DNA from 4 places in the Aequoribacter sp. genome. Region 2 is predicted to be linked to each of the others. Evidence: predicted binding sites of a transcription regulator. Region 2 holds the regulator's gene; each other region holds the start of a gene.

Region 1 (7,960 bases), on a different contig from region 2:
ACTACGACAGCGCCTACAAACCAGAATATCCCGGGGAAGCTCGCTTTGACGGGCCCGTCATTCACCCTCAGTTTTGGGACCCTAACTTCGATTATAGCGACAAGCGTATTGTCGTAATTGGCAGTGGCGCGACAGCGGTTACATTGGTACCGTCGCTTGCAGCCAAGGCGGCAAAAGTCACAATGCTTCAGCGCTCACCGACCTACATGGTATCGCGCCCATCACAAGACGGTATTGCAAATGCGCTACGTTCGTTCCTGCCTAACAGCTGGGCCTACAACCTAACGCGCATTAAAAACATTGGCTTACAACAGTTCATCTATCAACGCTGTCGCAAGTTTCCCGAGCAAGCTAAGCACCGTATCATCGACATGCTGCGTCCATTGCTCCCGGCCGGCTACGACGTCGACAAACACTTTACTCCCTCGTACACACCATGGGAACAGCGTTTATGCTTAGTCCCAGATGCCGATATGTTTGATGCGATCAAGGCAGGTAAAGCCGATATCGTTACCGATACTATCGCTCACTTTGATGAGTCAGGCATTGCCCTAAGTTCGGGTGCGCATTTAGAGGCAGACGTCATCGTGTCGGCTACCGGCTTAGAGTTGCTGTTCCTGGGTGGCATTGAAATCAGTGTCGATGGCATCGCGCTAGACGCCCCGAACCGCTTTGTCTACAAGGGCTGCATGTTATCCGGCGTACCCAATATGACGTACGCCATGGGGTACACCAATGCCAGCTGGACGCTCAAATGTGATCTCACGCATCGCTACTTTAATCGTTTAGTGACCTACATGGACGCACAAGGGTTTAAATATTTCATACCCCAAGAGCCCGCAAATAAAGACAATACCGAAGGCTTCCTCGACCTGAATTCAGGCTACATCAAGCGCCACGAACACGAACTACCCAAACAGGCTTCTGAGTCGCCTTGGAAACTGCACCAAAACTACTTCAAAGATTGGTGGATGTTTAAGCGCGATCCACGCAAAGAGCGGGGTTTGAATTTCCAGTAAGCTTAATGCCACTTAGTCATCGTAGCCGTCATCGGCTGCAACGACGGCCGATATGACGCTGGTCGGGTAGCCTCTGTAGCTCAAAAACCGCATGCGTTTTTGTAGCTCTTTACGTCTGCCCGCGTAATCAAGTGAGGCATCAATCGGCTTTGCGAACTTCTTGTTGAGCGTTTCTTGAGCACAGTCAAACCAATCGGGTGCCAAGGCCTCCAGTGCATCACTGAGCCCTTCTTTCGTAATGCCTTTTTCACGAGCCAACTGCTGCAAAGTGTTGGGACCATATCCCTTGTTGATACGATGCCGACACAAACCCTCGATAAATCGCTCGTCAGATTGCAGACCTTCGTCTGCCAAATCCACTAGCGCTTCTTCAATGTCGACTTCGGCTTGCGCACCTAGGCGTCTCAGAGCCTTGGTGCGCAACTCGTGCTGGCTGTGCTCGCGCCGTGCTAAATAGTCCATTAAGACAGCGCGAGCCGACAGCTTAGTTATAGACCCTTCTTGCATGGTTAAACGATATTACTCACCAGCTTCCTGAGCCTCTTCCACAGGTACTTCGACAGGCTTTGAAGCCGTTAGCGTTTGGGCACGAATAGCCGATTCGATTTCGTCAGCAATGTCTTTATTCTCGCTTAAAAACTTCGCCGCGTTGGCTTTGCCTTGCCCAATTTTGTCACCTTTATAGGCGTACCAAGCGCCCGATTTATCGATCAGACCGAGCTTGACACCCCAGTCGATCAACTCACCGTTGTGGTAAATACCCGATCCGTACATGATCTGAAACTCGGCCTGTTTAAAGGGTGGAGACACCTTGTTCTTGACCACCTTAACTCGGGTTTCGTTACCCACAATTTCGTCGCCCTCTTTCACCGCGCCAATACGGCGGATGTCGAGACGAACCGATGAGTAGAACTTAAGTGCGTTACCCCCAGTGGTGGTTTCTGGGCTACCGAACATCACGCCAATCTTCATGCGGATTTGGTTAATAAAAATCACCAAACAATTGGTTTGTTTAATCGAACCCGTTAACTTACGCATTGCCTGGCTTAATAGACGCGCCTGCAAACCAACGTGGGAATCACCCATGTCACCCTCAATTTCGGCTTTGGGGGTTAGCGCAGCCACTGAGTCCACAACTAACACATCGACAGCACCAGAGCGCACCAGCATTTCGGTGACTTCTAGCGCTTGCTCCCCAGTGTCGGGCTGAGACAAGATCAAGTCATCCACGTTAACGCCCAGACGCTCGGCATAAATGGGATCTAAGGCGTGTTCAGCATCAATAAACGCCGCGGTACCACCCAACTTTTGAGCCTCTGCGATCACTTGTAGCGTAAGTGTCGTTTTACCGGAGGACTCAGGTCCATAAATTTCGCAAATACGCCCCTTAGGCAAGCCACCAATACCCAAGGCAATATCCAATCCAAGCGAACCGGTAGAAATTGATGGGATTGCGACACGCTCGCTGTCACCCATGCGCATTACGGTGCCTTTACCAAACTGACGCTCGATTTGTGCTAATGCCGCCTCTAATGCTTTTTGCTTATTTGGATCCATAGCCATACATCCTTGAATAATGAATTAAACGAACCTTACCACGCCTAGATAGTACTGTACATATCCTCAGTGTTCTAAATTTCTTTTTCAACATCAGCGGCGACCAGTAATCATCGCATCAACGCATGACTCGTCCACAGTGCCCACGAAACCGATGGGGTGCCAAAGCGGCTCGCATGGCATACAATACGACCACGATAATTTCTCCAAAGGTTAGGTCAATGCGCGACCCCGCGGCCAACAACACTGGCTGGCAAACCTACAAGCGCCTGTTGAGCTATGTAAAGCACTTTTGGCCCGCCCTTATTCTGGCGATTAGCGGCTTTATTCTTTACGCGCTCACGCAGTCTGCATTTGCGAGCTTAATGCAATACGTACCCAGCGCCTTTGAGCCCGAGGCTTCAACCAATGAGTTAAGCGGCTGGGAACAACAGCTGGGATTGGCCACCCGAGAAGGTATACGCTTGTTTCTACCCATTGCGATCATCTCGGTCGTTTCAGTAAGGGGTATTGGAAGTTATTTGGGTGGCTATTACATTAGCTTTGTCGCACGCAACGTCGTAAATCGTATTCGCCGCGATGTATTCGAGCACTTAACGGCTTTGCCCTCGGGGTTTTTTGGTCGCAACAACTCGGGGCAGCTCATATCGACGCTTACATTTAATGTCGAGCAAGTCGCAGCGGCATCCTCCAACGCAATCAAAACATTGATACGCGAAGGGCTGACCGTAATGGCCTTGCTGGCTTACTTGCTGTACTTGGATTGGAAGCTGTCGCTCTTGTTTTTTCTTGCGGCACCGCTCATCGGACTGATTATTCGGATTGCGAGCAGCCGGTTCAAACGGTACAGCAAGCGTATACAGCAATCGATGGGCGGCGTAACTCATGTCGCCTCAGAAGCAATACGCGGGCAAGCTATTGTCCGGGCTTTCGGAGGTGAAGCCTACGAAAACAAGCGCTTTGAAGAACGCTGCCGTGCCAGCCTTAAGAACGAATTAAAACTCGCCCGCGTGAACGAGATAAGCACACCGATTATTCAGATCCTAACCTTCAGCGCTATCGCCTTGCTGTTTTGGTTTGGCTTAGATCCGACGCTGTTTGGAGACCTCACTGCTGGAGAATTTTTAGCCTACATCACCGCCGCCAGTTTAGTCGCCAAACCCTTGCGGCAACTGACCAACGTTAATGCGTCGATTCAGAGGGGCATTGCCGCGGCAGAAAGCATTTTCGAGATTCTAGACCAATCCTTGGAGCACGATGAGTCGGGGCGTCCCTTGACGAGTTTTACCGGTGGCTTACGCCTGAACAAATTATCGTATCAGTACCCGACCTCCGACCGCCAAGCGCTGAATGGTGTCAGCTTCGATGCTGCACCGGGGCAATTGATCGCTCTCGTGGGTCGAAGCGGCGCGGGCAAAACCACACTCATCGATATTATCGCAGGCTTTATACAAGCCCCCGGCAACTCGGTTTGGTTTGACGATAACGACGCCTCCGAGCTCACCCAGCAGTCTATTCGCCGCCACGTTGCAATTGTGACCCAAGACACAGTGCTATTTGAAGACACGATACGCGCCAACATCGCCTATGGCGAGCTCGCAAACGCATGCGAACAAGACATCATCTCCGCCGCTAAAAGTGCGCATGCTTGGGAATTTATTCAATCCCTGCCGGAAGGCTTAGATACTCAAGTCGGCGAAGGTGGCGCCTCACTGTCTGGAGGGCAAAAACAGCGAATTGCTCTCGCGCGAGCCTTTCTCAAAAATGCGCCGCTACTCATTCTCGATGAAGCCACATCGGCCCTCGACAATGAATCGGAACGTGCGATCAACGCCGCTATGCCTACCATCACTAAAAATCGTACAACCCTCGTGATCGCGCATCGTTTGGTGACCGTCGAACGAGCCGACCTGATCATCGTTATGGACCAAGGGGCAGTGGTCGAGCAAGGAACTCATCTGGAGCTCCTAGCCAAAAACGGCTTGTATGCTCATCTACACCGCTCTCAGTTTGATGACTAACTTTACGAAACATTGGCTGTATTTACATGATGGCAAACCCGGGCACTTGAATCAGCTGCGCGGACTGAGTGAGGCTATTGCCGCTAAGAGGCCGACTCACACGAGCTCCTGGCTAGATGTGACAACCCTTTCACTCCCAGAAAAGCTAGTCGCACGAGGCGACACCTTCAGATCACTCAAAACCGCAGATGTCATTGTTGCCGCAGGCCACAGCACCCATTGGCTTGCGCTGTTTCTCGGCAAGCAATTGCGAGCTCATACAGCGGTGGTCATGCGGCCATCGTGGCCTCTTACCGGGTTTGACTCAATTATTATGCCAAAGCATGATGCGCTTAAAACTGCAGTTGCCGCCAGGGTCCACCTCACTGAAGGTGCCATAAACCCCCTAGGCCAACAAAATCACGAACCCAGCAATAAAGGATTAGTGCTTTTGGGTGGTCAGTCCAAGCACTTTGAGTGGCCCAGCGCGCAGGTCACCCGCCAAGTTTGCGCCATTGTGGACTCACAACCCGAGCTGAAGTGGATCGTTGCCGATTCACGTCGCAGCCCTGAGCGACAACTTTCAGACATATACACCGCGCGTCCAAGCGTCACAATTCAACGCCATGACACCTGCCCCAAGGGCTGGCTAGTAGAACACATGCGCGAAGCAAACAGCGTGTGGGTTACTCCCGACAGTGTATCAATGGTTTACGAAGCTCTCAGCTGTGGCGCCGATGTCGGCTTAATCGAATTGCCACCAAAAGCTAAAAATAGAATCAACCGTAGCATGCAGGCGATGATCGCCGAGGGCAAAGTAAGCTCAGTAACTCAGGCTTGTACCCTGAGGCTTGCGACCGATCCGCTACCCCGATTAAACGAGGCAGAAACTGCAGCGACGTGGCTTCTGTCACGTGTGTAGAAACGATCCTAAACTCGAATATCTTGGCAAGGCCATGCTATTCTTGCGCAACCTTAACTGCAGAAACAGCCGTGTATAAACAAATTCACATTGTCGGATGCTCGCCGCGCAGTGGCACAACCTTACTGTACGAGATGATGAGTGCCTGTTGTCATTTTGACAAACTGTACGGCCACGAGACACGCTTCAATCGAACCCAAGCCAGCGACGGCCAAACTCTGCTGACGAAACGCCCAAAGGACACTCAATTTATGCCACGAGTGTTGGCCAGTGTTCCCGATTTCTGGGTGATTTATTGCCTGCGCGACCCGCGCGATGTCGTGGTGAGCAAACACCGCATTGCAGGAGACAAATACTACTCAAACTTGCGTCTGTGGCGAGAGCAGCATGGCTTTGCGCAACGAATGCAAGCACACGAGCGCTGCATTACCGTGCGCTACGAAGATCTCGTCAGAGATCCAGACGCCGTTCAAAGTATGTTGCAGAAACAAATTCCATGGTTGACCTGTACGCATCCGTTTTCGAAGTATCACCAGCATGCCAAGCTGTCGGCGCAATCTGAGCGCGCTATGCATGGATTGCGTTCGATAAATACTGATAGCATCGGACGATGGCGGGACAATCTGCCCCGCATTGTGAGCCAAATACAGCGCCACGGTGATATCAGCGCGCTGCTCATAGAATGTGGCTACGAAGCCGATACGACCTGGATAGACGAATTAGAGGGCATCCAACCTGACCACAGTCCCAGCCGTTATCCTGATCGCAAGGGTCTGTGGAACAAGATCCGTCAAGGCGGCAACATCGCTCTAAAAGTAGCGGCCTACCGCTTTAATCGATGGCGCCGAGGCCAACTCTAGGACGCACCATGATCATTAGCCATAAATACCGTTTTATTTTTATCAAAACCCATAAAACTGCTGGGAGCTCGGTCGAAACCATGCTGTCCCAACTGTGCGCCCCTAATGACATTGTGTCGACTATGGACCCGCCAGCGCAGGATCATGAGCCTCGCAATTGGATTGGCAGTTCCCCCCTCGACAAGCTTTACGCCAAATACGAGCGCATGCGCAAACTCATTCACAAGGACAGCGTGTTTTTAAACAAACACTACTACCAACACATGGGCGGCGCTCGCATTAAACAACTGTGCGGCGACGAAATTTGGAACTCGTATTACAAATTTTGTTTCGACCGCAATCCTTGGGACAAGGTCGTGTCATTCTACTGGTGGAAAATGCGTGGCAAAGCGGAGAAGACGCCTTTCAGCGAGTGGTTACGTATCAAAAAATTGCCGCTCGACCACCAGCTCTATTGCTTTGGCGATGAGGTCGCAGTGGACTTTGTGGGTTGTTATGAGACGCTCAGTCAAGATCTACAAAAGGTACTCGAGCACATTGGAATCGAAAACCCGCCCGAACTACCGCAAGTAAAAACGGGCATTCGCAAAGACAAAGCGCATTTCTCTAGCGCCTACGATGAAGCCGACCGAGAATTTGTCGCCCAGTTGTTCGCCAGAGAAATCGAGCTATTGGGCTACGATTTTGAAGGTAAAAGCCAACCAACAGCCTGGATCAAAGAACCTTAAGGTCCACCAGCACGGCACGGATCTGCCCGTGCCAAAAACGATCGAGCTCAGAGTCGGCGCATTCATTCCCATTTATGCTGACTTCGTCACCGGCAAGCCACTTGATCATCCCCTTAGACTCAAGACGGGAAATCAGTGACGCAACGCGCGACGGCAATTCGGCACGCTGAGGGCAGAATATCCATGGGGTAAAACCGGCCGAGCACACTTCTGCCATCATAGAAACCGAATCAACACTAACTAGGACCGCATCGGACGCCGCCAAATAATCCGCCATACAGCGCTCTTCGCGATGATTGAACCACACCGCTTGCCGCAAACAATGAGGGGGGATGAGCTTTTGTAGGCTCTTCTCAGTCTCTAACCCTGTGCGTCGTGACGTCGATAGTAACACCGCGTGAGACTCATCTTCGGCAAAGCCCCGAATTAACTGCGCGAGATGCTGCCAATCGGCTAAGGTGTACTCGCAACCCGCGCCGTCACCACCGATTAGGACCGCCAGCACTTTTTGGTGTTCCGCCAAACCCAAGCGCGTCCTCACCTCGCCTTTAACAACCCGACTGACCGCACCATGAGCCGAAGGCGGCAGAGGAACTTGTACACAGCGACCCCAAGACTCATCCGCATCGGCAGCAAACACCCATCCTAGTCGGTCGGGCCTGAGTCGGCGAGCCGAGCCCAAAAGAACCCCAGTGATGTTTTCTGTCGCCTGACAGGCCGCCAGAGCAAACGACGATTTCCCGCCCGCAGCCAAGACGAGATCGGGCCTAAAATCATCCAGCGACAAGCCATACAAAGACAACACCGCGCGGCGCCACAGTAAGGTCGGCAAATAATTAATAACGAGCGTCAATAGTGGGCGCATCAAAGCGGC
Region 2 (7,960 bases):
CCGGCCTGTTTTTAGCCGCTTCTCAGTTCCCTAAAAACCGCGAGACGCGGGCGCCACTCGTGAGTGAGCTAAAGCCCCATCGCGAAGAAATAGCCGCTAAATATCATTATCTGCTGGACGGGCCGCAGCATGACGATGAGGGCAACCCAGCGCAAATACGGTATAGCCGAAAAACCAAAGAGCAGTACTTGATGACGGAAGTCAATGGCAAGGCGACAGGTTGGCGTGCCCATTTCGAAGGGGGCCGCTGGGTCGAGAGTTCGGGTAAAAAATAAACTCATGAGTAGCTGCAGAGCTTTAGTAAACCACAGCCTGTATTGCGCGAGGGTGCTGTTGGAGGCGTGGCAGCGCGACCGCGAGGCGCAGCATTTGGGTGCAAGCGTCTTGCAGGATGCGTATCAGCCCGCACTTAAATACCATCTTGGTCGCGCTTACGGTTATCTCCTGCTTGAAGGTGCGGGTCATGCCGATGCGCCGAAAGACACGCCCGTTTCGATCGCTGAGCTTCCAGAGCCCGCGAAAGGTAAGGTTCTACCTCAGACCGTCCAGGCAATGGCGCGCGAGGAATCGGGCATTTTGCAGCCCCTGTATGCCAATTTAGGAGCTCAAAACGCGGGCGGTGTGCGCAGTAGCCTGAACTTGGCCGCTCAGTCACAGGGCCCTGATCATCGTGATTGGCATGGGGTGTATACTTTTTTGCAAAGCTCTGCCAGTGCCATTCGTGATGTCCTCGATGAATGCTAGCTGGGTTTGAGTTTGGCGCCCGGGGCTCCCCCCTGTTACACTATCCGCGCAACTAAATCGAGGATCTGTTTTGCCATCGTCTTTTCTGGAAATTGCTGAACTTGCCAACGGCGACATTGTATTACAACGTGCCGATGAATCGGGTAAGTCAGAGCCCCTTGTTACTATTACCTTCTCTGACGAGAGCGCGGCCTACATGAATGACCAAACGCTTGAGGTCGCTAAGGTGATGATCCAAGCGGGTATTCAAGCTGTCGCGGCTATATCGGAACAAGTCGAGGCAGAAGAAGCTGCAGCCTCTGCCCCCCGAGTGATTCATTAGCGTCGAAGCACCCCAACACTCAAGCCTTCGATCGCAAAGGCTTGATCGCGCAGGTCAACAACAATGGGCTCATAGGCTGGGTTTTCGGCAATCAGCCTCACGGTGTGTCCGCCCGCCGGTTTATCTAGGCGTTTTACTGTTACTTCGTCTTCAATGCGGGCAACAACAATTTGCCCGTTGCGCACATCGCTGGTGCGTTTGACCGCCAAAAAATCACCGTCGAGAATACCTACGTTGATCATAGAATCGCCGCGAACTTTCAGGAAATAGTCTGCTGGCGGATAGAAAAAATCGGGTGGAATGCTGATGTGCTCCTCGATATGCTCTTCGGCCAGAATCGGGCTGCCTGCCGCAACGCGCCCAATGACCGGTAGCCCAAAGGTCGCCTCTGGAAGCTTAATGCCACGCGATGCGCCTGGGATCATCTCGATTGCGCCTTTACGCGCCAGGGCCTTGAGGTGGTCTTCGGCGGCGTTGGCTGATTTAAAGCCCAAGGAGCGCGCAATGTCGGCGCGCGTGGGAGGCATGCCAGTGCTTTGCATGTGGCCTTTAATAAAATCGAGGACTTGCTGCTGGCGCTGGGTGAGCTTGATCATAACGACCCCTGTGTATTTTTCCAGTAACTGGTATTATATACAGCTGTGGGCGCGACGCAACTCATTGTATACACTAGGCGCTGAATTAGGGTGAGGATCAGATTTTGAGCTATCTAGATACATTGCAGTCATGGACCGCGCAGCACGGGTGGGCGGAGGCGGCGCTGTTCGCAACATTGGCCTTGTTTGGGTATCTGATTCTGAACGTGGTCTTGGGGCGACTAGCTGCGACTTCGCAAGCGACCCGCTTGGGTTGGGATGACGTTATCGTTAATGCGATCAGTCCACCAGTGCGTGTTGCCTACCTTGCACTCGTGGTGTTTTTTGCGTGGCAATGGGTGCCCAAACAGTGGTTGCCTTTTGCGCAAGAGTGGCTTGCCTGGTCGCCGCAGTTGGCCTTGATTTTGATTATTGCGTGGGCTTTGCACCGCTTAATTGTGGGTGTAGAGGCAGAATATGTCCGAGTAAAAGCAGAGGCTTTAGATTCAACCTCGGTGGCAACCATCCATGCGATTGCCAAGCTGACTCGTGTAACTCTTTGGATTTTAGTCGCGTTGACCGCACTGCAAGCGCTTGGCGTTAGTGTGTCTGGTTTACTTGCGTTTGGTGGTATTGGCGGTATCGCCGTCGGTTTTGCAGCAAAAGATCTGCTGGCGAACTTCTTTGGGGGTATGAGTATTTACCTTGATCGGCCGTTCGCGCCGGGTGATTGGATTCGCTCCCCAGATCGCGAGATTGAGGGTACGGTAGAGGATATTGGTTGGCGTCTAACGCGCATTCGAACCTTCGATCAGCGACCCTTGTACATTCCCAACTCGGTTTTCAGTCAAATAGCGGTTGAAAACCCATCGAGGATGTTCAATCGCCGCATTTACGAGACGATCGGTGTTCGTTACCAAGATTCCAGCGTTGTGCGTGATATTGTGAATCAGGTGCGTACGATGTTGCAAAGTCATCCCGATATCGACACTAACAAGACCCTGATCGTAAATTTCAATCACTTTGGCGCTTCGTCCTTGGATTTCTTTATCTATACGTTCACGAAAACCGTGAACTGGGTGGAATACCACGGTGTCAAAGAAGATGTGTTGTTAAAAGTGCTGGATATCGTTCACGCGGCAGGCGCCGATGTGGCCTTCCCGACACAAACCCTACACGTCGACTCTATCGCGGGTCTTGAGCCACTTGTTCGGCCAGAACCCAGCGCTTGAAATCTGCGAGGTTCTCGTCCTCGATCCGAGTGATGCTGATAATCAAAGCCATTGCCGGGTGGTCAATGTAATGGATTTCCCCGCTTCGCATGCGGCGAGTTTGCTGTAAAGCAATCGCGTGGCGAAAAGGGTAGGGGGTTTCGTTGTCGGCTAGGCTATTGGGTAAGTTGGAATCCGGACGGTTGCGCTCTACATAGCGGAATTGCTGGCCTATGCCCGCTTCTAACAGCCAGTCAGGCCTACCCATTGGGGTAATTTCTTGTAGCTCGCTATCCGTGGCTGCGATTCGTTGGCCGCCGACCGGTAAGCCGCGATGTTGAATGGGATTTGCCGGTTGAGGCGGTTCGGGCATTTGCCATTCGGGTAAGTAGTGTCCGTCCGTATTCAGCCACAGATTGGTTTTGATGTGCAGGTAGCGCGATACATAGACGGTGATATCGCCCTGTAGTTCGGGCCAAGCTTGACCTTGCGAGGCGGAGTCTATGCGAACGGGTAGCGTTTTGGTCTCGTCTTGCAGTTGCTCGGCCCAGCGTAAATAGTGACGAACCTCATAGTCGTCGCTGTTTTCCAATCGTTGTTTAGCGCGCGCCAATTCTGGGTTGAGCGTTCGAGTATCCTCGCCTAGCCAGACATGTGTAACTGCCAGGGGTGTCGTTGTATCGACCGGCGCCTCGCTACTGACCATAGCGTCAAGGCGATTTGGGTTGTCTCTGGGTATAACGAACATTCGTTCACTCGAAAACGAGCTGTATCCCAAGCGGTAATCTAAGCGATTAGTTTCACTCTGCAGTGCTGGGTCGTATAAATCGCTTGGGCGGTACTGAAACAGTGATTCATCTATCCCAGGCCATGGCGAATTGGTCGGCGACGACCAGTCGATTTCAAAGGTCCCTGCTGGTGTCTGGGTCGTTTCGACTTGGTAAATGGCCTGTAATTCTTTGCTGACGTCTTCTGAGGGTTGCAGGCGCCAGCGCTCGGCGGCCACCAAGTTGGGTTTGAGCGGCCACTCTTCGCCGTTCAAGGCGTTGGGGTTGTTCGAGGTCAGAACCAGAATCTCAATTTGGAACCAGGTTTTTTCGGGCTCAGCATCGTCTTGTGCGCTGACCCCCAAGGCGCTTATGGCAAAGCCTAACGCGGCCCAGAAGGGCAGCAAGGCACGTAAAATCGCAGCCCTTTTAGAGGGCTGGTGAGGCAGCGTTATGCCTAGGCTGCGGCTCGCGTTTGGGTCAGCTGTTTGCATAGCGTAATAATAAAGTCTGCGCGGTCTCTTGGCGATGTTAATTCGCACTGGAACTTCAATTTATTGGCGCCCGCGAGCTGATAGCGTTTAGGGTCTTTTTGCACCATCGTCACAAGATTTAGTGGGTCCACTTTGGTGTTGTCCATAAACTGCAAGCTGCCGCTGGTTTCCCCAACATCAACGCTGCTAATACCCGCTTGCTCGGCTTCGATCCGAACCTCGGCGCTGATAAAGAGTGTTTTGACCGGCTCGGGGAGTAATCCGAAGCGGTCGATCATTTCAACTTGCAAATCACGTAATTGTTGCTGTGTTTGAGCAGCTCCTACACGCCGGTAAAGAACAAGGCGTGTGTTGATATCGGGCAGATAGTCTTCGGGTATGAGCGCCGAACTCTGGAGATTGACTTCGGACCCTTGTTCAAGCGGGGTGTCAACGTTCGGGAGTTCGCCGCGTTTGAGTGCAGCGACGGCGCGCTCTAGCATTTTTAGATACAGAGAGAAGCCCACACTGTGTATTTGTCCGGACTGATCGTCGCCCAGCAATTCGCCGGCGCCACGAATTTCGAGATCTTGCGTTGCCAGTAAATAGCCTGCGCCCAAATCGCCAGCAGCCTCGATGGCTTCAAGGCGTTTTTCGGCGTCTTTGGTCAAGCCTGAGCGAGGCGGGCACAATAGGTAAGCATAGGCTTGGTGATGCGATCGCCCGACGCGGCCACGCAGCTGGTGTAACTGCGCCAAGCCCAATCGATCGGCGCGATCCATAATGATCGTGTTGGCGTTGGGGACGTCGATGCCGGTCTCGATAATGGTCGTGCACACCAGAATATGAAAGCGCTGGTGATAAAAGTCCGACATGACGCGCTCAAGTTCCGTTTCGTGCTGCTGGCCATGTGCAACAGCAACCTTCAGGTCGGGTACCATGGCTTGCAGTTTACGGGCCGTTTCTTCGATCGTTTTGACTTCGTTATGCAGGTAATATACCTGCCCGCCACGCAAGGTTTCACGCAGGATGGCCTCTTTGATCATGCTCGTGTTGTGCTCGCGCACGAAGGTTTTAATCGATAAGCGTTTGGCGGGGGGCGTGGCGATTACCGATAAGTCACGCATGCCACCTAGAGCCATGTTTAGCGTTCTTGGGATAGGAGTGGCGGTCAGAGTCAGAATGTCGACCTCTGTTCGAAGTGCTTTTAATGTCTCTTTTTGCTTCACGCCGAATCGGTGCTCTTCGTCAATAATCAGCAGTCCGAGGTCTGCGAACTTCACGTCGGGCGACAGCAATTTATGAGTGCCTACCAAAATGTCGATTTTGCCGGACGCTAGGTCCGCCATAATGGCTTTGTTTTGACTGGCGCTATTGAAGCGTGAAACCACCGCGACTTTGACATCCCAACCGGCAAAACGGTCGCAAAACGAATGGTAGTGCTGTTGAGCAAGCAGGGTCGTCGGCACCAGCACGGCAACTTGCTTGTTGTTGTGGCTCGCGATAAACGCGGCTCGCATTGCTACCTCGGTTTTGCCGAAGCCCACGTCGCCGCAGACCAGCCGGTCCATGACTTTTTGGGCGCACATGTCATTTCGAACCGCCTCAATGGCGAGGGCTTGGTCTGGTGTTTCTTCAAAGGGGAAGCCAGAGCAGAAGCGTTCGTAGTCTAAGGGGTCAAGTTCGTGCGCGAACCCTTTGCGGGCCTCGCGTCTCGCGTATACTTCAAGCAATTGAGCTGCGACGTCAGAGGCGCGCTCACTGGCTTTTTTACGGGCTTTTTCCCACTGATCGGAACCTAGCCTATGAAGGGGTGCTGAGTCACCGTCGGCACCTGCGTAGCGCGAGATTAGGTGTAGCGAGGCAACCGGAACATAGAGTTTAGCGCCCTCGGCATAAATCAAGGTAATGAATTCGTTGGTCTCGCCGGCTACCGATAGCGTTTGCAGACCTTCGTAGCGCCCGACGCCATGTTCCAAGTGCACTACGGGTGTGCCTTCATGGAGTTCGTTAATATGCCGAAAGGCCTCGTCGGTGCTGTGCTGCGTATCGCTGCGACGTCGGCGTTGCGCCACCTTTTGCCCATACAGCTGGGCTTCGGCGACTAAGCAGGGCGCATTGGGGCCAAAATACATGCCTCGATCGATAGGGGCTGTGGCAATACCCAGTGTGACCGGGTTTGCCTCAAAACTCTGCCAGTCTTCAAAGTAGTCTGCTTGGAGTCCAATTCGCTGCAGTGCATCGATGAGCGCTTCTCGTCTGCCTGCCGTTTCTGCGACCAGTAAGGTGCCGGCGCAATGTGTCTCAATCCAGCGCTTTAAAGGTTCTACGGGTGAGGTGCTGGCCTCGGAGATGAAGCTAGGCAAAGGTTTGGAGTCGGTATTGAAGTGCACCGGTGCGTCGGGGTTGCGTCTAAGTTCGAGGGTCGCGAAGCGCTTAATCTGACCGTAGAATTCATCCGCCGGTAGAATAATCCTTTGCGGCGGCAGTAACGGTCGACGCGGGTCGATGCCGTACTCTTCGTGGCGCTCCACAACATCTTGCCAGAATCGTTGACTCGACTGGTGATGGTCCCCGACGGTAACCAGTGCTGTGCCCTCGGGCAAGAAGTCAAATAAGCTGGCAGTTTGTTTGAAAAACAGTGGTAAAAAATACTCGGTGCCACCCGGCACCCGCCCAGCGAGTACCTCTTTATAAATAGGACACGCGTCGTGGTCGACGTCGAAGGCTTCGTACCAGTTCATCATAAACTGGTTTAGCGCACCTTTGGTCAGAGGGAACTCGCGCGCGGGCAGTAAGTCGATACGCTCTATGGCTTCGATGGTGCGCTGTGTTTCTGGGTCAAAGGTTCGGATGGTGTCGACGTCGGCATCAAAGGTGTCGATGCGATAAGGCACGGAACTGCCCATTGGGAATACGTCTAAAATGGAACCTCGCAAGGCGAACTCGCCGTGTTCATAGACTGTGTCGACTGCTACGTAGCCCGCGTTGAGCAGCTGTTGCCTGAAGGCAACGGCATCAAACTCATCCCCAAGGCCAAGCTGTAACGCATTGCTGGCAATGTAGTCGATGGGCGGAAGTCGGTGCATAGCAGTGGATACCGGCACGATCAGAATACCGCGGGCCATTTTGGGTAGGCGATACAAGGTGCGCAGGCGCTCCGATACGATATCTTGGTGCGGCGAGAAGTGGTCGTAGGGCAGTATTTCCCAGTCGGGAAAACTCAGCAACTCGGTTTCCTGGGTTAAAAAGAAGGGGAGTTCGCGTTCCAGTGCAATCGCATTACTGGTGTCGGATACAAAAACCACAATGCGTTCATGGTGGGAGGCAAGCTCTGCCACGCAGCGCGCTTCGGCGCTGCCATAAAATGGCCCAACAGCCGTGCGAGTACTGGCTTTGTCGGGCCAGGGCGAAGACGAAATTAAGTGTTTAAACATAGCGTGCCGAGTGTTGTAAGCGGTTTATCTGGGGGTCAGATTCGAGGTGGGTAGTGTAACGATCAATTGGTCTAATGCCCAGTCTTGGGTCTCAGCCCTTGCGCCTTTGCGGCGCTTACGCGGATAATACACAAATAACAAAACAATATTGAACATCTTATCCAAGACAGACTGACAGCTAATACAGGACTACACATGGCAGAGAGTAGAAAACGCAAACGCCCCGACGATTACTTTGGTGATTGGAAACAGCGCGAGGCGCTCGCCGAGGGTATGATTCCACTCGTTGGTGCATTGGCGCGCGAGAAAAATGTAAAGACTTATGTGTACGGTAAGTCGCTCGTGAATCAATCCGTGTTAGACATTATGCGCACCCATCGTTATGTGCGCCAGGTAGAAGAAAATGAGCTATCTGAGTTTGAAACGTATCC
Region 3 (7,960 bases), on a different contig from region 2:
GTTTACCGACGTTTTCTTCATCCACGCCCCTTAGACATTAGCCACGCGCTGGCATTTACAGGCCTATGGGTGTTAAACGAGTGGATACGCACTTGGTTTTTAACAGGCTTTCCCTGGGTATTCGTAGGCTATGGCTATATCGATACGCCTCTGGCTGGGTGGGCACCCGTGGGTGGGGTCTTCGCGCTCTCGTTCATCGCTTGTCTACTGGGCTGTTTGTGGATGCTCGCCCTAACACAAAAGCGCCTCAGTTATGGTATTGCCGCTGTGGGGGCCAGTTTGCTGGCCTTTGGCGGCGGTCAAATCCTAGATAATCGTGAGTGGACTCAAAGCAAACAAAGCACCACCTACGTCGCTATTGTGCAGCCCAACACGCCCCAATCTATGAAATGGGATCGTCGCTATTACGCCTCGATTCTCGATAATCTGGGGCATCTCAGTGAACGCGCTAAGCCCGGCGATATCATCATATGGCCCGAGGCCGCGGTTCCCCGCTACTATCACAATGCCTTAGAGGACTTAAAACCTACACTCGCGCGCATGAACAAGCAATCGCAAGCCCTGATCAGCGGTATACCTTTTGCCAATCGCGCGACACAAAGCTATCACAACAGTATTGCCGTGTTTGCGGGTGGCGAAGGCTTGTATCACAAGCAACGCTTAGTGCCTTTTGGTGAATATGTCCCACTACAGAGTATCCTGCGCGGACTCATCGACTTTTTTGATTTACCCATGTCGAACTTCTCGTCGGGCGATGCTCGGCAAGCACCCCTGTGGGTGCAAAATCAAATTATTGCACCATCAATTTGCTACGAGGTGGTCTACCCCGATCTCGTAGCGCGCGGCGCGCGACGAGCTGACTGGCTATTAACCATCAGTAACGATACGTGGTTTGGCGACTCGATAGGTCCGTTGCAACACATGCAAATGGCGCAAATGCGCGCGCTGGAAACGCAGCGCTACTTGGTGCGCGGTACCAGTAATGGCATTTCAGCCATTGTGAACCCAAAGGGGCAGATCGTAAATCAGACACCACAGTTCGAACCGGCCGTGTTACGCGGCTCGGTCGAGTCCCGACAGGGTTCTACGCCTTTCATGCAAACCGGTAGTACGCCCATTATTGTTTTGGCGCTGATCGCTCTTTTATACGGGCGCCACCGACAAGCGGCAGCAAAAACCTAGGCAAAACCATAGACTTAGCAGTACTCCAAAGGCCTGATAACTGCTAAGATTGCGGTTTTATTCGGATCGCTGAAGCAAGAGCTAAAGCACACCACAGCTAAAAGAGAGACAACGTGCAATACCAAGCCGCGAGCATTGAACAAGAGGCACAGGCCTTTTGGGAATCCCAAGCCAGTTTTATCGCAAAGCCTGACCCCAAACGGGAAAAATTCTACTGCTTGGCTATGTTCCCTTACCCCAGTGGCAAACTTCACATGGGCCATGTCCGCAACTATACCATTGCCGATGTGATCGCACGCTTTCAACGTATGCTAGGTAAGAATGTGCTACAACCCATGGGCTGGGATGCTTTTGGTCTGCCCGCAGAAAATGCCGCCATTAAAAACAATGTACCACCCGCCGCTTGGACTGCAGACAACATCAATTACATGCGTGATCAGCTTAAACGCTTGGGCTTTGCCTACGACTGGACACGCGAAGTCACGACCTGCGAGCCAGACTACTATCGCTGGGAGCAATGGTTTTTTACCCGGTTGTTCGACAAAGGTTTGGCCTACAAAAAACAAGCCGAAGTAAACTGGTGCGAAACTGACAACACGGTCTTGGCAAACGAGCAGGTAGTCGACGGTTGCTGTTGGCGTTGCGACAACCCCGTAGAGCGACGCAATATTGACCAATGGTTTATCAAAATTACCGACTACGCCGAGCAGCTCTTAAACGACATTGACCAATTGGACGGTTGGCCCGAGCAGGTCAAAACCATGCAGCGCAACTGGATTGGTCGCTCCGAAGGCGTTGAACTGCAATTCGAAGTAGACGGTCAAGGACCTTTGTCGGTCTACACTACGCGTCCCGATACCTTAATGGGCGTGACCTATGTCGCCGTTGCGGGGCAACACCCGCTAGCGCAAAAGGCCGCTGAATCGAACCCAGAACTGAAGGCCTTTTTAAGCTCGATCGCCAACACCAAAATGGCAGAAGCCGATTTAGCGACAGCCGAAAAATTGGGCATGGCGACAGGTTTTACCGCCATTCACCCCCTTACCGGCCGTGAAGTTCCCGTATGGGCGGCAAACTTTGTATTGATGAGCTACGGCTCGGGTGCGGTCATGGCGGTACCGGGTCACGACCAGCGCGACTGGGAGTTTGCGACAAAATACGGACTGCCGATTGAGCAGGTCATCGAACCCGACAACGGCGATGAATGCGATGTATCAACAGCCGCTTACACCGCCAAGGGGATGCTGGTTAATTCCGGCGACTACAATGGTTTAAGCTCGGCTGAAGCATTCGAGACTATTGCGGCTGCACTTGAAGCGGCAGGTAAAGGGCACAAAACCGTGCAATACCGCCTGCGCGATTGGGGCATATCGCGTCAGCGCTATTGGGGCGCTCCCATCCCCATCATTAATTGCGATAAGTGCGGTGCTGTGAGCGTGCCCGAGCAAGACTTGCCGGTCGTCTTACCTACCAATGTCGAATTTGACGGTGTGGGCTCTCCGATCAAGAAAATGCCTGAATTTTACGAGACCACTTGCCCTTGCTGTGGGGGTCCTGCCGAGCGCGAGACGGATACCTTTGATACCTTTATGGAATCTTCTTGGTATTACGCTCGCTACGCTAGCGCAACTAACGACAAGGCAATGCTAGATGACGACGCCAATTACTGGTTGCCAGTAGATCAATACGTGGGTGGCATCGAGCACGCGATTTTGCACCTGTTGTACGCCCGCTTTTTCCACAAGCTGTTACGCGACGAAGGCTTGGTCAATTCTGACGAGCCGTTCAAACGCCTCTTGACGCAGGGCATGGTGCTAAAAGACGGCGCCAAGATGAGCAAATCTAAAGGCAACACGGTTGATCCACAAGCGCTAATAGACAGCTATGGAGCCGACACCGTGCGCCTGTTTAGCATGTTTGCCGCACCACCAGAGCAATCGCTTGAATGGTCAGATGCCGGGGTCGATGGCGCTCACCGATTCTTAAAGCGCTTGTGGCGCATGGCCTTTGAGCACATCGACGGCACGGCAGATACCCCCGAAAAACCACTGGCAGCCAAAGACGTGCGTCGCAAGCTACACGAGACCATTGCTAAAGTGACCGACGACTACGGCCGTCGCCAAACCTTCAATACCGCGATCGCGGCAGTCATGGAGCTGTGCAACGAACTGGTGCGCTTGGACCAAAGCGATAGCACCTCACGCAACGTTATGCGTGAAGGGCTGTCGGTTGCAGTGCGCCTGCTCGCGCCCATTGTGCCACACGTTTGCCACAGTCTGTGGCAAGCGCTAGGTTACAAATCGGACATCGCCAACGAAGCGTGGCCCGAGGTCGACCAAGCGGCGTTGGTGCGCGATGAAATTGAGCTCGTCGTGCAGGTTAACGGCAAGGTCCGCGCCAAAATGGCTGTGGGCATTGACGCCAGCAAAGAAAGCATTGAACAATTGGCCTTGGCTCAAGACAACGTGCAGCGATTTATAGCGGATGCCACGGTGCGTAAAATCATTGTCGTGCCGGGCCGGCTGGTGAACATAGTGGCAAATTAAACATGAGGCGAATTACTCTAGCACTAATCCTTACCTTGTTAAGCGCCTGCGGCTTTCAGTTGCGTGGCAGTGATACCCTAGCTGTCGAAGCCCATACAAGCCTACCTATTCGAGTGGTGGGGCTCAGTGCCTACAGCGACTTCGCCAGTGCCCTGCAGGTTGCACTTAAGCGCGAAGGGCTGGTCCAAGCCGAACAGGCTGACCTTACGCTCATCATTAAACCTGTTGAATTTAGCCAAAATACGCTAACCGTCGGCGAATCACTGCGCATCGCCGACTACGATGTCAGTGGACGCGTGCGTTATCAGCTGATCTTCAAGAACGACCCCGAGTCGGCAGTCGATGAACTTGCTGCAAGCGACGAATTTGACCGGATTATCGAAGCATCACAGCGCCTAGATTACGACCCTGAAGCACCGCTGGCCAGCCGCGCCGAGCGCGATGAAACCGAACAAGCGCTGTATCAAGAACTGGCTTCGCGCCTAGCGCGCCGAGTAGCACTCAGAGTTCAAGCCCTGAAGTCCTGATGCAAATCTACCCTAATAAACTGGCGCAACACTTAAGCTCATCGCTGTTGCCCGTTTATTTGGTCAGCGGCGAAGAACCTCTGCAAATTCAAGAATGCTGTGATGCCATTCGCCAAGCCGCGCGCAAACAGGGCTGTGAAGAACGCATCGTTCATCACGCTGATAGCGGCTCGTTCAACTGGGATGACTTTAGTGCCGACTCGAATGCCTTATCGCTATTTGCAAGCCAGCGCTTAATTGAAGTGCGTCTTGGCAAACAAAAAGCCGGAAAAGACGGCAGCGCAGCACTAGTAGAATATTGCGAAAGATGCGAACCCGGCACCGACATCCTCTTGATTACCACCGACAAGCTCGACAAAGCAACGCTCAACAGTAAGTGGGTGAAGCAAATCGATAGCGTGGGTGGCCTATTGCGCATTTGGCCGGTAGAGCCAGCCCAACTGCCCAACTGGATTGACCAGCGTTTGCGCCAAGCGGGGCTTAGCATTGAGTCCGATGCCTTAAAATTACTCAGTGAACGAGTGGAAGGCAATTTACTGGCAGCGGCACAAGACATCGAAAAACTGAAACTCTACGCCGGCAACAACAGTGCCATCGATGTAACAACCGTACAAGAAGCCGTCGCCGACAGCGCCCGTTTTAATGTCTACGATCTAGCGGACAGTTTATTAAGTGGCGATGCCGAGCATTGTATTCGCATGCTGCGCGGCGTGCGGGATGAAGGCACTGACGCGGCGGCGGTGCACTGGGTTTTCCGCAAAGAGATTTTGCTGTTAGTCGATTTAAAAACCGCCACGAACGAGGGAACCAACCCCGCTCAAGCCATGCAGCGCTTTGGGGTCTGGAAGAACCGTCAGCACCTTGTCGGCAGCGCGGTGAAGAGGCTGTCGGCCAAACGTTTAGAACGAGCCACCTCGCAGCTAGCCGATGCTGACCAAGCCTTTAAAGGCGCCAAGCACGATGATCCATGGCGTATCTTCGAGCAAATAGCCGTTAACCTAAAAACCCACCCCTAAGAGACATTGATCATGACCCTTTCGTTTTACGATGCCACCATCAAACCCATGAAAAAAGCCATTAAAAACCTACGCAAGGTGCTGCACATTGGCGCCAAACACGCGCAAGAAAATGGCATTGAAGAAGAGACACTGCTACAGAAAAAACTGTTTGAAGACATGTTTGACCTGCGCACCCAGATATTTGCAGTGCAGCTATTAAGCGCACACCAGGGTGCCTTATGTATTGCCGGTGTAACACCCTCGCCGACGGATGTGCAGTTCAATACCTTTGCCGGCGCCGATGCGCTGCTCGAGACCCTATTGAGCGATTTGGATAAAATTGATCCTGAGGCATACCAAAGCAAAATGCTCGAACCCGTGACCTGCAACCTACCCATTGGCACTGCGCACTTTGAGACAGCATTAGAGCACATGCAGCAGTGGGTCATTCCTCACACCTACTTTCATGTGACCACGGCATACAATATTTTGCGCCACAACGGCGTGCCTTTGGGTAAATCCGATTACTTAGGCGCCGTGAATATGCGTTTGGAGAAATAGCACATGTCGCCAAAGGCGACATGTAAAAATTACACCCAATAATTTTCTTGCGTTCGGCCAAAAACTAAACTACTGTAAATGCATACAGTAGTTTAGTTGGGCGGCTGCTTAGTGCCCGCCCCTAGTAAGAGGCACATACCCATGAACGCATTACTCGAACAAGCCATTCAACGCGACGACACTTGGATCGGCGGCTTTAACGTCGGCGAACTTAATGTCAGCACTTACCGTCGCTGCCAAAGCACTGGCTATGCCCCGCTCGACGCCGTACTTACCGGCGGCGGCTGGCCCTTAGGCAATACCATCGAACTACTAAGCGATGGTCATGGCCTTGGCGCCATGGGTGTGTTCTTACCCATTATGCACAGACTTTCAAGCCGTGGGCAATGGCAGGCCTTTATCAACCCGCCTTGCGCACCGTACGCACCCTTGCTGGAAGCGCGCGATATTCCTACCGAGCAGGTCTTATTAGTACATACCGACTCGAAAGAAGATATCCTGTGGAGCATCGAGCAAGCGATTACTCACAATACCTGCGCTACGGTATTTGCTTGGCTGGGACATCACCGTTACAGCTACGCTGAACTCCGCAAGCTGCAGCTGGCAGCGACCGAGCACGACAATCTGATTGTGTTGTTCCGCCCCCTCAGTGCCGCCGATGAACACGCACCAGCCTGTTTACGTCTAAAAGTCAGCGCCTATCGAGAATTCGAAATCATTAAACAGCGCGGCGGCAAACAGCAAATTCAGGTAAACTTACCCGCAAGTGACGATTTACCCAATCAGCCACAGCTGTGGGAACTACCTGTCAGCACGACTCAGCAGGCGACAATTCAGACTGTGGCTTATCCCTAACGAGTAATACATGAATGATCAGTGGCTAACAGAGTACGGTGTAACCCTCGGCGTTGGCGCACTGATTTTATTCATGATTTTTATCGTTTGGGACCTCGCCAAACGCAGCGATGCAGGGAAATTCGGCACGATGATTTTATACATAGCACTTGCTATGGGCATTTTTGGCTTCCTAATAAAAATCGTCATTGGATACCTGCTCGAAAACGCCGCCACCGGTTAATACATTTACAACATGTGGTTGTGCGTACGTTTTCCTCAATGGGAACTCGATAGCATCGGTGCTCCTACCACCGCCGCTGCCATTGTAGATAAGCAAATCATTATTTGTGTAAACCAGGAGGCTCGCACGTTAGGCATTCGCACCGGCCAAAATCTTGGCCACGCCCTGCAACTGGCAAATAATAATCAAGTCAGCTGGCTCGACCGAGATCCCGCTCAAGAACACAAGGCACTTAACAATCTCATCGCCTGGGGCTACCGCTACACCTCGACCAGCTATTCTGATTTTGGGTCGAACCTTCTATTACGCATTGGCCCAAGCCTGAAACTCTTCAAAGGTGTAAACGCCCTCCTACACACCCTACAATGCGATTTAAAACACTACTCGTACCATTACCACTTAGGGATTGGGCACTCACCCATAGGCTCGTGGCTGGCAAGTTTCTTAGACTCAGATAACGCGCTGCTGGAAGCCTCAGACAAAGATAAACTTGGCCATTTATCACTACGCGCTTTAAGCAACTTATACCCTAAAGATGTTGATGCTTTAAGAAAAAGCGGTTTGGTCACACTGTCCGACGCATGGAATCAGCCCCGCGCCGAACTGCGCAAACGGTGCTCTAAACACTTTGTCGAACACCTCGAACATCTCTGCCTTGAACGCGAAGCCTATGTGCCGGATTACCAACCGCCTAAGTACTTCTTAGACCGCTTTCGTTTTGGGTATGACCTAAACGACACTCAAGAACTGTGGCCAGGCATCGAGTACTTATTGAACGGCTTAAGCGCCTTTCTGCGTCACACCCAACACCGTACGGCTTCACTGACTTGGCACCTAGGAGGTATTCACCGCTATCGCGAACAGTTCACCTTGCGCAGCAGTCAAGCACACAGCCACATCACCCCTTGGCTTGGCCTTATGGCTATACGCCTAGAAAGCCTGCAGCTGAAAGAACCGATCGACAGTCTGATGCTAGAGTGCCGTGAACTCTTACCTCTAGAAGCCGATGCCATCGACCTATTCGGCAGCACGAAAGGTGCGCCCAAACAGGCACTAAGTGACCGCTTA
Region 4 (7,555 bases), on a different contig from region 2:
TTTTAAACCCGCCACAGAGATGACGTTAATGATCGAGCCACCGCCGTGCTCTGCCATTTTGGGCGCCATTCGAGACGCTAAGTACCATGGCCCTTTGGTGTTGACGTCGAACAGCTTTTGAAAAAGCTCGACGCTTAAGTCACTAAGCCCGCCCAGCATGGGGTTCATGCCAGCGTTGTTGATCAGGATATCGACACGGCCGAACTCCGCGTAGCTCTGTTCGATGACTTTGTCTAAGGCTTCGGGCTCGCCAGTATGCGCCTGTATCGCCAGCGCTCGTCGACCTTTTGCTCTGATTTGCTCGGCCACTGCTTCACAATTTTCTAGTTTGCGGCTCGCGATAATGATATCGGCACCGGCATCAGCAAGCCCCAGACTCATGGCTTTGCCTAAGCCTCTGCCTCCGCCTGTAATTAGCGCCACTTTGCCGCTTAAATCGATGGTGTGCATGTCACCTCCTCATCACTTTGATCGGAGTGTATCAGCCCTTAATTATTTTTAATATATGCTATATATTATTTTTTGCAGTCCATATATACGGCCAGAAGAGAGGCGGGTTCGTCGCTGTCATTGTAGCCGTGGTGCACGACATGCATGGCTTCCATGAAGGTGTCGCCGGCTGTGTAGGTGTTAATACCATAGCCCTCGTAGTCTACTTTTATGGTGCCCGATAATATTTGCGCGTAAAGCGGTGTGACGTGGGTGTGTTTTGCGCCCGTTTGGCCAGGTGCCATGGTAATAATGTCGGAATGAATGCGTGGGCTGCAGTTTTCTGAGGGGTAGTCGATTGCGTTGCCCAAGATGTCGGTACCGGTATCCAATAAATTTTGTGCGGGATAACCGCCGAGGACTTGGGTGGCTTTTTGCAGTGGCGCCGAAAGTGTCAGCGAGCTAATGCATAACAATAAAAAGGTGGTCAGTAAACGCATTTTGGTCTCCTAAAAATGTTCTCTTCAGTTTAGACCCTATTACTGCCAAAACAAATCCCTGATGAGTGGGGCGCCAATTTGGAACCGTTAGCGCTTTAGTTTATGGCGGTTTACGTGAGATCTGAATGTACTGTTTGATGTTTGCGCTTTAAGACAAAGGCTGCGCCCCAAAGGCCTACGTAAAGTAAGAGTAAGGCGGCGAGGGCGGGATACGGAGCCTCTAGGTTGCTACGAGAGCCTGCGTAGGTTGTAAGTAGCGCATAGGGAATGTGACCCAAGCAGAAAAATAGCGTGAACTTGAGTCTAGGCATTTTGGCTGCACCGGCCAGACAGTAAGTGATTTCTGGCAGCATGGGTGCAGAGCGACTGAGTAGCAACATGAGCGAGCCGTAGCTTAAAAAATCATCTTGCACTTTGGCTTGCTCGCCCGCGGATAACCCAAGACGTGAAAATAGCTGCAAACCCATGCCTCGACTTGCTTCGTAGGCGCAGAATGCGGCGGTGATTAACCCCAAAAATACTGCACCGAAACCAACTTGAAATCCTAAAAAATAACCTGCAAACAGGGCGACCCAGACCGTGGGAATAGAAAACAGCAAGTCGGCCAAAAGCAAAGCAATGACCAAGGCGATTAAAGACTCTACTGGCTGATGTTGTAGCAGTTCAAACCAGCGCTTGATATCGCTTAAATCAAACCAGCCCATTAGGCGCGTCAGTAGCAGTAAGCCGATAAATAGCGCGACTAAGCGAAGGCTGACTTTAATGATGGGGTGCATAAGTTGCCAAGTTGATTGAAAAACGCTTTATGGTACCAAACTGCTTAAGGCTTACCGAATTTACTATTTTCCATCAAATTTGCTCAAAGTGGCACTTTTAAATTAAAGTGGCACTATACTGCAAGGAGGTCGTAATGAGTTCAGAAACGCTAGGAGTCAAAGAGTCGGGTTTGTACACAGCCCGTTCGCATGAGTTAGAGAGCCAGCTTGAAAGCTTGGCCTTACTACCTGAGATGCCGGATCTTAAACGTATGGGTGGCAAAGCCTTTGGCCGCAGTATTGAGTCTTCGCTTAAAGCACTAAGCCAAACGCAAGAACCCATTGGCTTAAGTTTGCGCAGGCAAGATTTAGCGGTTGTCTTAAGCGTTTCTCAGTACGAGGAAATACTGAAAATGAAAGCTCTTTATCAACAGTTGGTGGTGCGCCTAAAACAGCACGAAATTGGTAGTGTCAGTAGTGAATACGACCGCTTATATGAACGAATCACTAGCCAGTCGTCGCGTGAAGCCGCGGATCAATTGTTTGGAGCGACTGGCGATGAGCTAGGGCATTCGTACAATCCAGGGGGCGATACACCTTTGTGATTACGGTCATTGCCGGTGTTAATGGTGCGGGTAAAAGTTCGCTCGTTGGCGCATATTTGCGCGCAAAGCGTGGCGACTACTTTAATCCGGATGAAGTGGCACGAAATCTACTCAGACGCCATCCGGAATTCTCTCAAGAAACAGCGAATGCAGAAGCGTGGCGTATAGGCTACAAGCAGCTTGAGTTAGCGGTACAACACAATCACGATTACGCCATTGAAACGACCCTGGGTGGTAATTCGATCTGCAAGTTATTGCACCGTGCGATCGATAAAGGGTGCGACGTGCGCATCTTTTACTGCGGTCTAGAATCACTTGAACTGCATGTCGAAAGAGTGGCGCAAAGGGTGCGTCGGGGTGGACATTTCATACCAGAAGCTAAGATTAAAGAGCGTTGGGTAAGCTCTATTCATAATATGCTCAGTTTAATTCCGCGGCTCAGTGAGCTCGCGGTGTTCGACAACTCGTTTCAATGTGACACGATGACACGCCCGATGCCTAAATGCCTATTTGTGGTGAAAGCACATCAATTTACCGTATTACCCGTTAGTGATATGCCAGAATGGGCGAAGCCTTTAGCGGCTCGGGCGATGCAATGCGTTATTGATGCGGGTTATCGATAAGCTCTGGCTTTAATCGATAACGATGCCAGAACATGGGTGTAGTCTTCTAAATCGCCGGCAATAATATGACTGACATTGTCTTTACGCTCGAGCGTACCCTTAACGACCAGTAACCGTGCATTCATTAATGCCTGGCGGCAACGTTCCTGTAGCTTGGGCCAGACCACGACATTGTGGTTGCCCGTTTCGTCTTCTAAGGTCAAAAAAATAACACCCGAAGCCGTTCCCGGTCGCTGTTTGCAGGTGACCAAACCCGCGATACGAACAAAACGTTGAGACGAGGCCGAAAGCAGTTCGCGGTGGGTCGAACACCGTTTAAAGGGCCATTCTGTGCGTAATAACGATAAAGGATGGTCGCGCAGTGTGAGCCCGGTGCTTTGGTAATCGGCCAGTACGTTTTCAGCCACACTCGGGGGTTCGATGGTAGGACTTTGGTAATTTTCGGTGTTATCCAAACTGGCCAGCAAGGGCCGATGTTCGGGCAACCCTAAGACCTGCCACTGGGTCTGATGGCGGTGACCACTGATAGTCGATAAAGCATCGGCGGCGCTGAGTGCTTGCAGTTCATTGGCGGGTATAGCGGCGCGCTGGCGTAATTCATTCAATGCTTTGAAGGGCCCGTACTGTCGCCTAGCTTCGACAATACGCGTAGCAGTCGCTTTGCTTAAGCCCTTGACTAAGCGCAGGCCTAAACGAATTGTGCTGGGTTGCTGCCGATAATCTGTGGCAACCAGTTGGTGGTCCCAAAGGCTTTGATTAATGTCGAGAGGCTCGATATGAATACCGTGGCGCTGGGCATCTTGTATCAGTTGTGAAGGGCTATAAAAACCCATGGGCTGGCTGTTGAGTATGCCCACATAAAAAGCGCCGGGGTGATGCCGTTTAAGCCAAGCTGACGCGTAGGCCAGCAGTGCAAAGCTAGCCGAGTGCGACTCTGGAAAACCGTAGCCGCCAAACCCCTTAATCTGGTCGAATAAGCGATTGGCAAAAGCTTCGTCGTAGCCATTGGCCAGCATGCCCTGAATTAATTTGTGCTCGAAGGTGAGTAATTTGCTGTTCTTGCCCCAATTGGTGATAGCGCGGCGGAGTTGATCGGCTTCACCGCCGCTAAAGCCCGCTGCGACCATGGCTAGCCGAATGACCTGTTCTTGAAAGATGGGGACTCCTAGGGTCCGTTGCAACACCCCTTTAATGGCGTCGTTTGGAAAGGTCACGGGCTCTAAACCTTCCCGCCGACGTAGGTAGGGGTGCACCATTTCGCCTTGGATCGGACCGGGGCGGACAATGGCAATTTCGATCACTAGATCGTAAAAGCAGGCAGGCTTTAAACGCGGCAACATCGCCATTTGGGCGCGCGATTCGATTTGGAATACCCCTAAGCTATCGCCCGTTTGCAGCATGCGATAGGTGCTGGCATCTTCTTTAGGGATTTCACGTAAATGCGCGATGGTTGGTTGATAATTCGCGATTAGATCTAAGGATTTGCGGATGGCGGATAACATTCCCAGTGCTAGGACATCGACTTTAAGCAGGCCTAAGGCCTCGATATCGTCCTTGTCCCACTGAATCACCGTGCGGTCAGGCATGCTGGCATTCTCGACCGGCACGAGCTGCGATATGGGTCCTGCGCTAATCACAAAACCGCCCACGTGCTGCGACAAATGCCTCGGAAACCCGAGAATCTGGTTAACCAAGTGCTGAAAATGGACCGCCTGCTGTTCGCTATGCTTAATGCCTTGCTCGTTAAAACGCTGTTGCAGCTCGGCTCGTCGGTCCCACCAGGCGATCGATTGGCTGAGCTGCTCAATGAAACTGGCATCGAACCCCATGGCGCGACCTATATCGCGAATAGCACTTCGGGTTCGGTAGGTAATGACAGTGGCTGCAAGAGCCGCTCGACGACGTGAGTATTTTGAATAGATGTACTGAATGACCTCTTCGCGCCGCTCGTGCTCAAAATCGACGTCAATGTCAGGGGGTTCGTCACGCTCTTGCGAAATGAAGCGTTCAAATAGCAAATCGATATGTTCGGGCGACACTTCGGTAATACCTAGGCAGTAGCACACCACTGAATTGGCGGCAGAACCTCGGCCTTGGCACAAAATGCGGCGCGATTTTGCGAAATTGACGATATCGTAGACGGTTAAAAAATAGTGTTCGTAGCGCAGCTGAGCAATCAGTTCGAGCTCTTTCTCGATACGTTCTTGAATGGCATCGGGGGTGCCATTGGACCATCGTTGACGACAGCCTTGTTCCACTTCTTGGCGTAAATACTCACTGGCGGTTTGATCGGTAGGCACAATTTCTTGCGGATACTCATAGCGCAGTTCCCGTAACGAAAACTGGCATTGATCAGCAATCGTTTGGCTTTGCTGTATGAGTTCCTCTGGGTATAAGGCTTTAATGAGTTCTAAAGGGCGTAAATGCTGCTGACTGTTGCCTAAACGCAAGGTTCCCAAGCGATCAATCTGAGTGCGGTGATGCAAGGCCGTTAGCGCGTCGTGCAAGGCTTTGCGTTTGGGGGAATGCATGCGTACATCGCCACAGGCTACCATGGGGATATTCAGTTCTTGGCTTAAGGCTTCAAAGGCTTGAAACTGTTGCCGGGTCTCGCCCGCTAACAAATGTTTAAACCCCAACCACAGGCGCGTTTTAAAGCGCTTACTTAGGGTATGACCAAAGGCGACTTGCGAGCGATTTAGCTGCTCGGGTAACCAAATCAGCAAGCAGTGCTTTAAATGAAAAATAAGATCGGTTAAATGCACCTCGTATTGACCTTTATCGGCTCTTCGACGTGCCCGACTAATCAAGCCTGAGAGTTCGCTATAAGCGTTTCGATTGGGCGCTAGGGCGACTAGGCGAACCCCTTCTGCAGTGAGAAATTCACTGCCAATAATGAGTTTAATGTCAGAGATCTCGGCTTGTACGTGAGCCTTTACTACGCCCGCGAGCGAACATTCATCGGTAATAGCGATAGCGCCATAACCTAATTCGGCGGCGCGAGCGACTAGCTCGTCAGGGTGAGACGCACCGCGCAAAAAACTGTAGTTACTGGTGCAAACCAGTTCGCAGTAAGGCATAGACATTGATTAACAGGGCTTGGTTGCTGTATATTTATACAGTATTATTTGCTTGTCAATCGTGGTCTGATCGCTACGCGAGTAGCGTATAGTGATTAAGTTATTTATTGCCGCTGAGTGGCAAGACAGTTCCAAGGCTTGCCCCGCTGGCTCGATCCTTGTATTCGCGTGAGCGTTAATCCAAAACAACAACAAAACTTGGGTGTTTTATGACGAAACCAATTTTGCATCACTACCCCTTATCGCCTTACGCAGAGAAGATCCGTCGAATGCTTGCGTATTGCGAGTGTCCTTACGATTCGGTAGAAACCTCACCTATGTTGCCTCGCAAAGATCTTGACCAGCTAACCGGTGGTTATCGTCGTATTCCTGTGGCGCAGTGGGGGGCTGATATTTACTGCGATACGCGCGCTATTGCTGAGCGAATTGCCGCAGACTGTAAAAAGCCCGAGCTGGCACCTTCAAAGCAAAGCACAGAGCAGGCGGAGTTTATCGCGCGAGTAGATGGCGATCTGTTTTTCGCTTTGGTAGGTCTAGCTTTTGGCGGTGCATTAAAGCAAAAAATGAAGCAAGAATTCGGTTTGATTCGTTTGCTGCGTTTTGCCTGGGATCGCATGAAGCTAATGAAAGGTGCTAAACCCACGCCCAAAGGTGAGCAAGCAAAAGCCATGGTTCAAGCTCATCTTAACGATATGGAGGCGCGTTTAACCCAATCTTTTGTGTTTGGCGATGCGCCAACACTGGCTGATTTTACCGCTTATCATGGTCTTTGGTTTTTGTATGCGGTGGGCGAGTACCCAGGTATCGAGGGCTACCCGAATATTCAAGCGTGGATGGCGAAGATGGCAGCGCTTGGGTCAACTCAGGTCAGAGATATTACCGCGGCCGATAGCCTGTATATTGCGCGAGAGGCGGCGCCCCTAGACCACGGTTCGGGTAAGCAGATGGTCAGTATTGTACCAGACGACTACGGTTTGCTGCCTGTGTCTGGTCAGTTGGTGCGTGAAGACGAGTTGGAGTATGTGATCGCACGTCAAAGCAAAAAAGCCGGCTTGGTTCACGTACACTTCCCTCGTCAAGGTTTTCGGCGCCAATAGGCCGGTTAAGACATGCGCATTGCGGGTTTTGACATGGCGTGGCGTCCCGAGAATAACAACTCGGCGCTGGCTGTTGGCGAATTGGTCGGCACCGAGCTCAATGTGCTGTTCTGCCGTGTTGCGACTCAGTCGGTTGAGGCATGGGTTGCGGATATTGTTTCGTCCGCGATCGAAGGCATTGCAATCGACGCGCCTTTAATCATCAACAATCAAGAAGGGCAACGAGGGTGTGAAGCGCAACTGAACCAGGTCTTTCGGGGCGCAAACGCGGGTTGTCACCCGTCTAACTTAACCTTGTACCCAAATGCAGCCAGTGTTCGTGCGGCCGAAATGCTTCGCCTGCACGGATTTGAGCATTTGGGCAAAAAACACTTTATGCTCGAGTGTTATCCACACCCCTCTATGGTCGAACTTTTTGGCTGGCGTGAGCGTTTGCTGTACAAGCGCGGCTCGGTAGCCGAACGCA

What was found. The regulator LexA, encoded in region 2, represses DNA repair genes until DNA is damaged. The targets are predictions, from matches to a motif close to ACTGTNTNTANANACAGT.
Region 1: recA (recombinase RecA) is a predicted target of LexA. The motif match lies at 2,630-2,647, and genes of this name have one in related genera.
Region 3: imuA (translesion DNA synthesis-associated protein ImuA) is a predicted target of LexA. The motif match lies at 5,886-5,903, and genes of this name have one in related genera.
Region 4: ACTF5Z_RS02425 (error-prone DNA polymerase) is a predicted target of LexA. The motif match lies at 6,018-6,035, and genes of this name have one in related genera.

The regions. Positions count from the first base shown of each region.
Region 1 covers NZ_CBFHWH010000012.1:34,084-42,043, reverse strand. Annotated here, with positions in the region: gene ACTF5Z_RS03785 (flavin-containing monooxygenase) at 1-1,019, shown strand, start outside; gene ACTF5Z_RS03780 (regulatory protein RecX) at 1,032-1,481, opposite strand; gene recA (recombinase RecA) at 1,539-2,576, opposite strand; gene msbA (lipid A export permease/ATP-binding protein MsbA) at 2,798-4,597, shown strand; gene ACTF5Z_RS03765 (ELM1/GtrOC1 family putative glycosyltransferase) at 4,563-5,498, shown strand; gene ACTF5Z_RS03760 (sulfotransferase family protein) at 5,570-6,358, shown strand; gene ACTF5Z_RS03755 (sulfotransferase family 2 domain-containing protein) at 6,367-7,086, shown strand; gene ACTF5Z_RS03750 (ELM1/GtrOC1 family putative glycosyltransferase) at 7,073-7,960, opposite strand, start outside.
Region 2 covers NZ_CBFHWH010000036.1:3,271-11,230, forward strand. Annotated here, with positions in the region: partial or broken gene ACTF5Z_RS07105 (topoisomerase DNA-binding C4 zinc finger domain-containing protein) at 1-275, shown strand, start outside; gene ACTF5Z_RS07110 (DUF6586 family protein) at 280-744, shown strand; gene ACTF5Z_RS07115 (hypothetical protein) at 815-1,066, shown strand; gene lexA (transcriptional repressor LexA) at 1,063-1,662, opposite strand; gene ACTF5Z_RS07125 (mechanosensitive ion channel family protein) at 1,767-2,873, shown strand; gene ACTF5Z_RS07130 (CsiV family protein) at 2,827-4,113, opposite strand; gene mfd (transcription-repair coupling factor) at 4,077-7,529, opposite strand; gene ACTF5Z_RS07140 (glyceraldehyde-3-phosphate dehydrogenase) at 7,725-7,960, shown strand, end outside.
Region 3 covers NZ_CBFHWH010000007.1:29,242-37,201, forward strand. Annotated here, with positions in the region: gene lnt (apolipoprotein N-acyltransferase) at 1-1,182, shown strand, start outside; gene leuS (leucine--tRNA ligase) at 1,296-3,728, shown strand; gene ACTF5Z_RS02385 (LPS-assembly lipoprotein LptE) at 3,731-4,255, shown strand; gene holA (DNA polymerase III subunit delta) at 4,255-5,271, shown strand; gene ACTF5Z_RS02395 (DUF1993 domain-containing protein) at 5,284-5,814, shown strand; gene imuA (translesion DNA synthesis-associated protein ImuA) at 5,956-6,669, shown strand; gene ACTF5Z_RS02405 (DUF2788 domain-containing protein) at 6,680-6,892, shown strand; gene ACTF5Z_RS02410 (Y-family DNA polymerase) at 6,905-7,960, shown strand, end outside.
Region 4 covers NZ_CBFHWH010000007.1:37,947-45,501, reverse strand. Annotated here, with positions in the region: gene ACTF5Z_RS02450 (SDR family NAD(P)-dependent oxidoreductase) at 1-450, opposite strand, end outside; gene ACTF5Z_RS02445 (cupin domain-containing protein) at 516-929, opposite strand; gene ACTF5Z_RS02440 (VTT domain-containing protein) at 1,040-1,705, opposite strand; gene ACTF5Z_RS02435 (hypothetical protein) at 1,840-2,289, shown strand; gene ACTF5Z_RS02430 (AAA family ATPase) at 2,286-2,912, shown strand; gene ACTF5Z_RS02425 (error-prone DNA polymerase) at 2,903-5,992, opposite strand; gene ACTF5Z_RS02420 (glutathione S-transferase family protein) at 6,202-7,089, shown strand; gene ACTF5Z_RS02415 (DUF429 domain-containing protein) at 7,102-7,555, shown strand, end outside.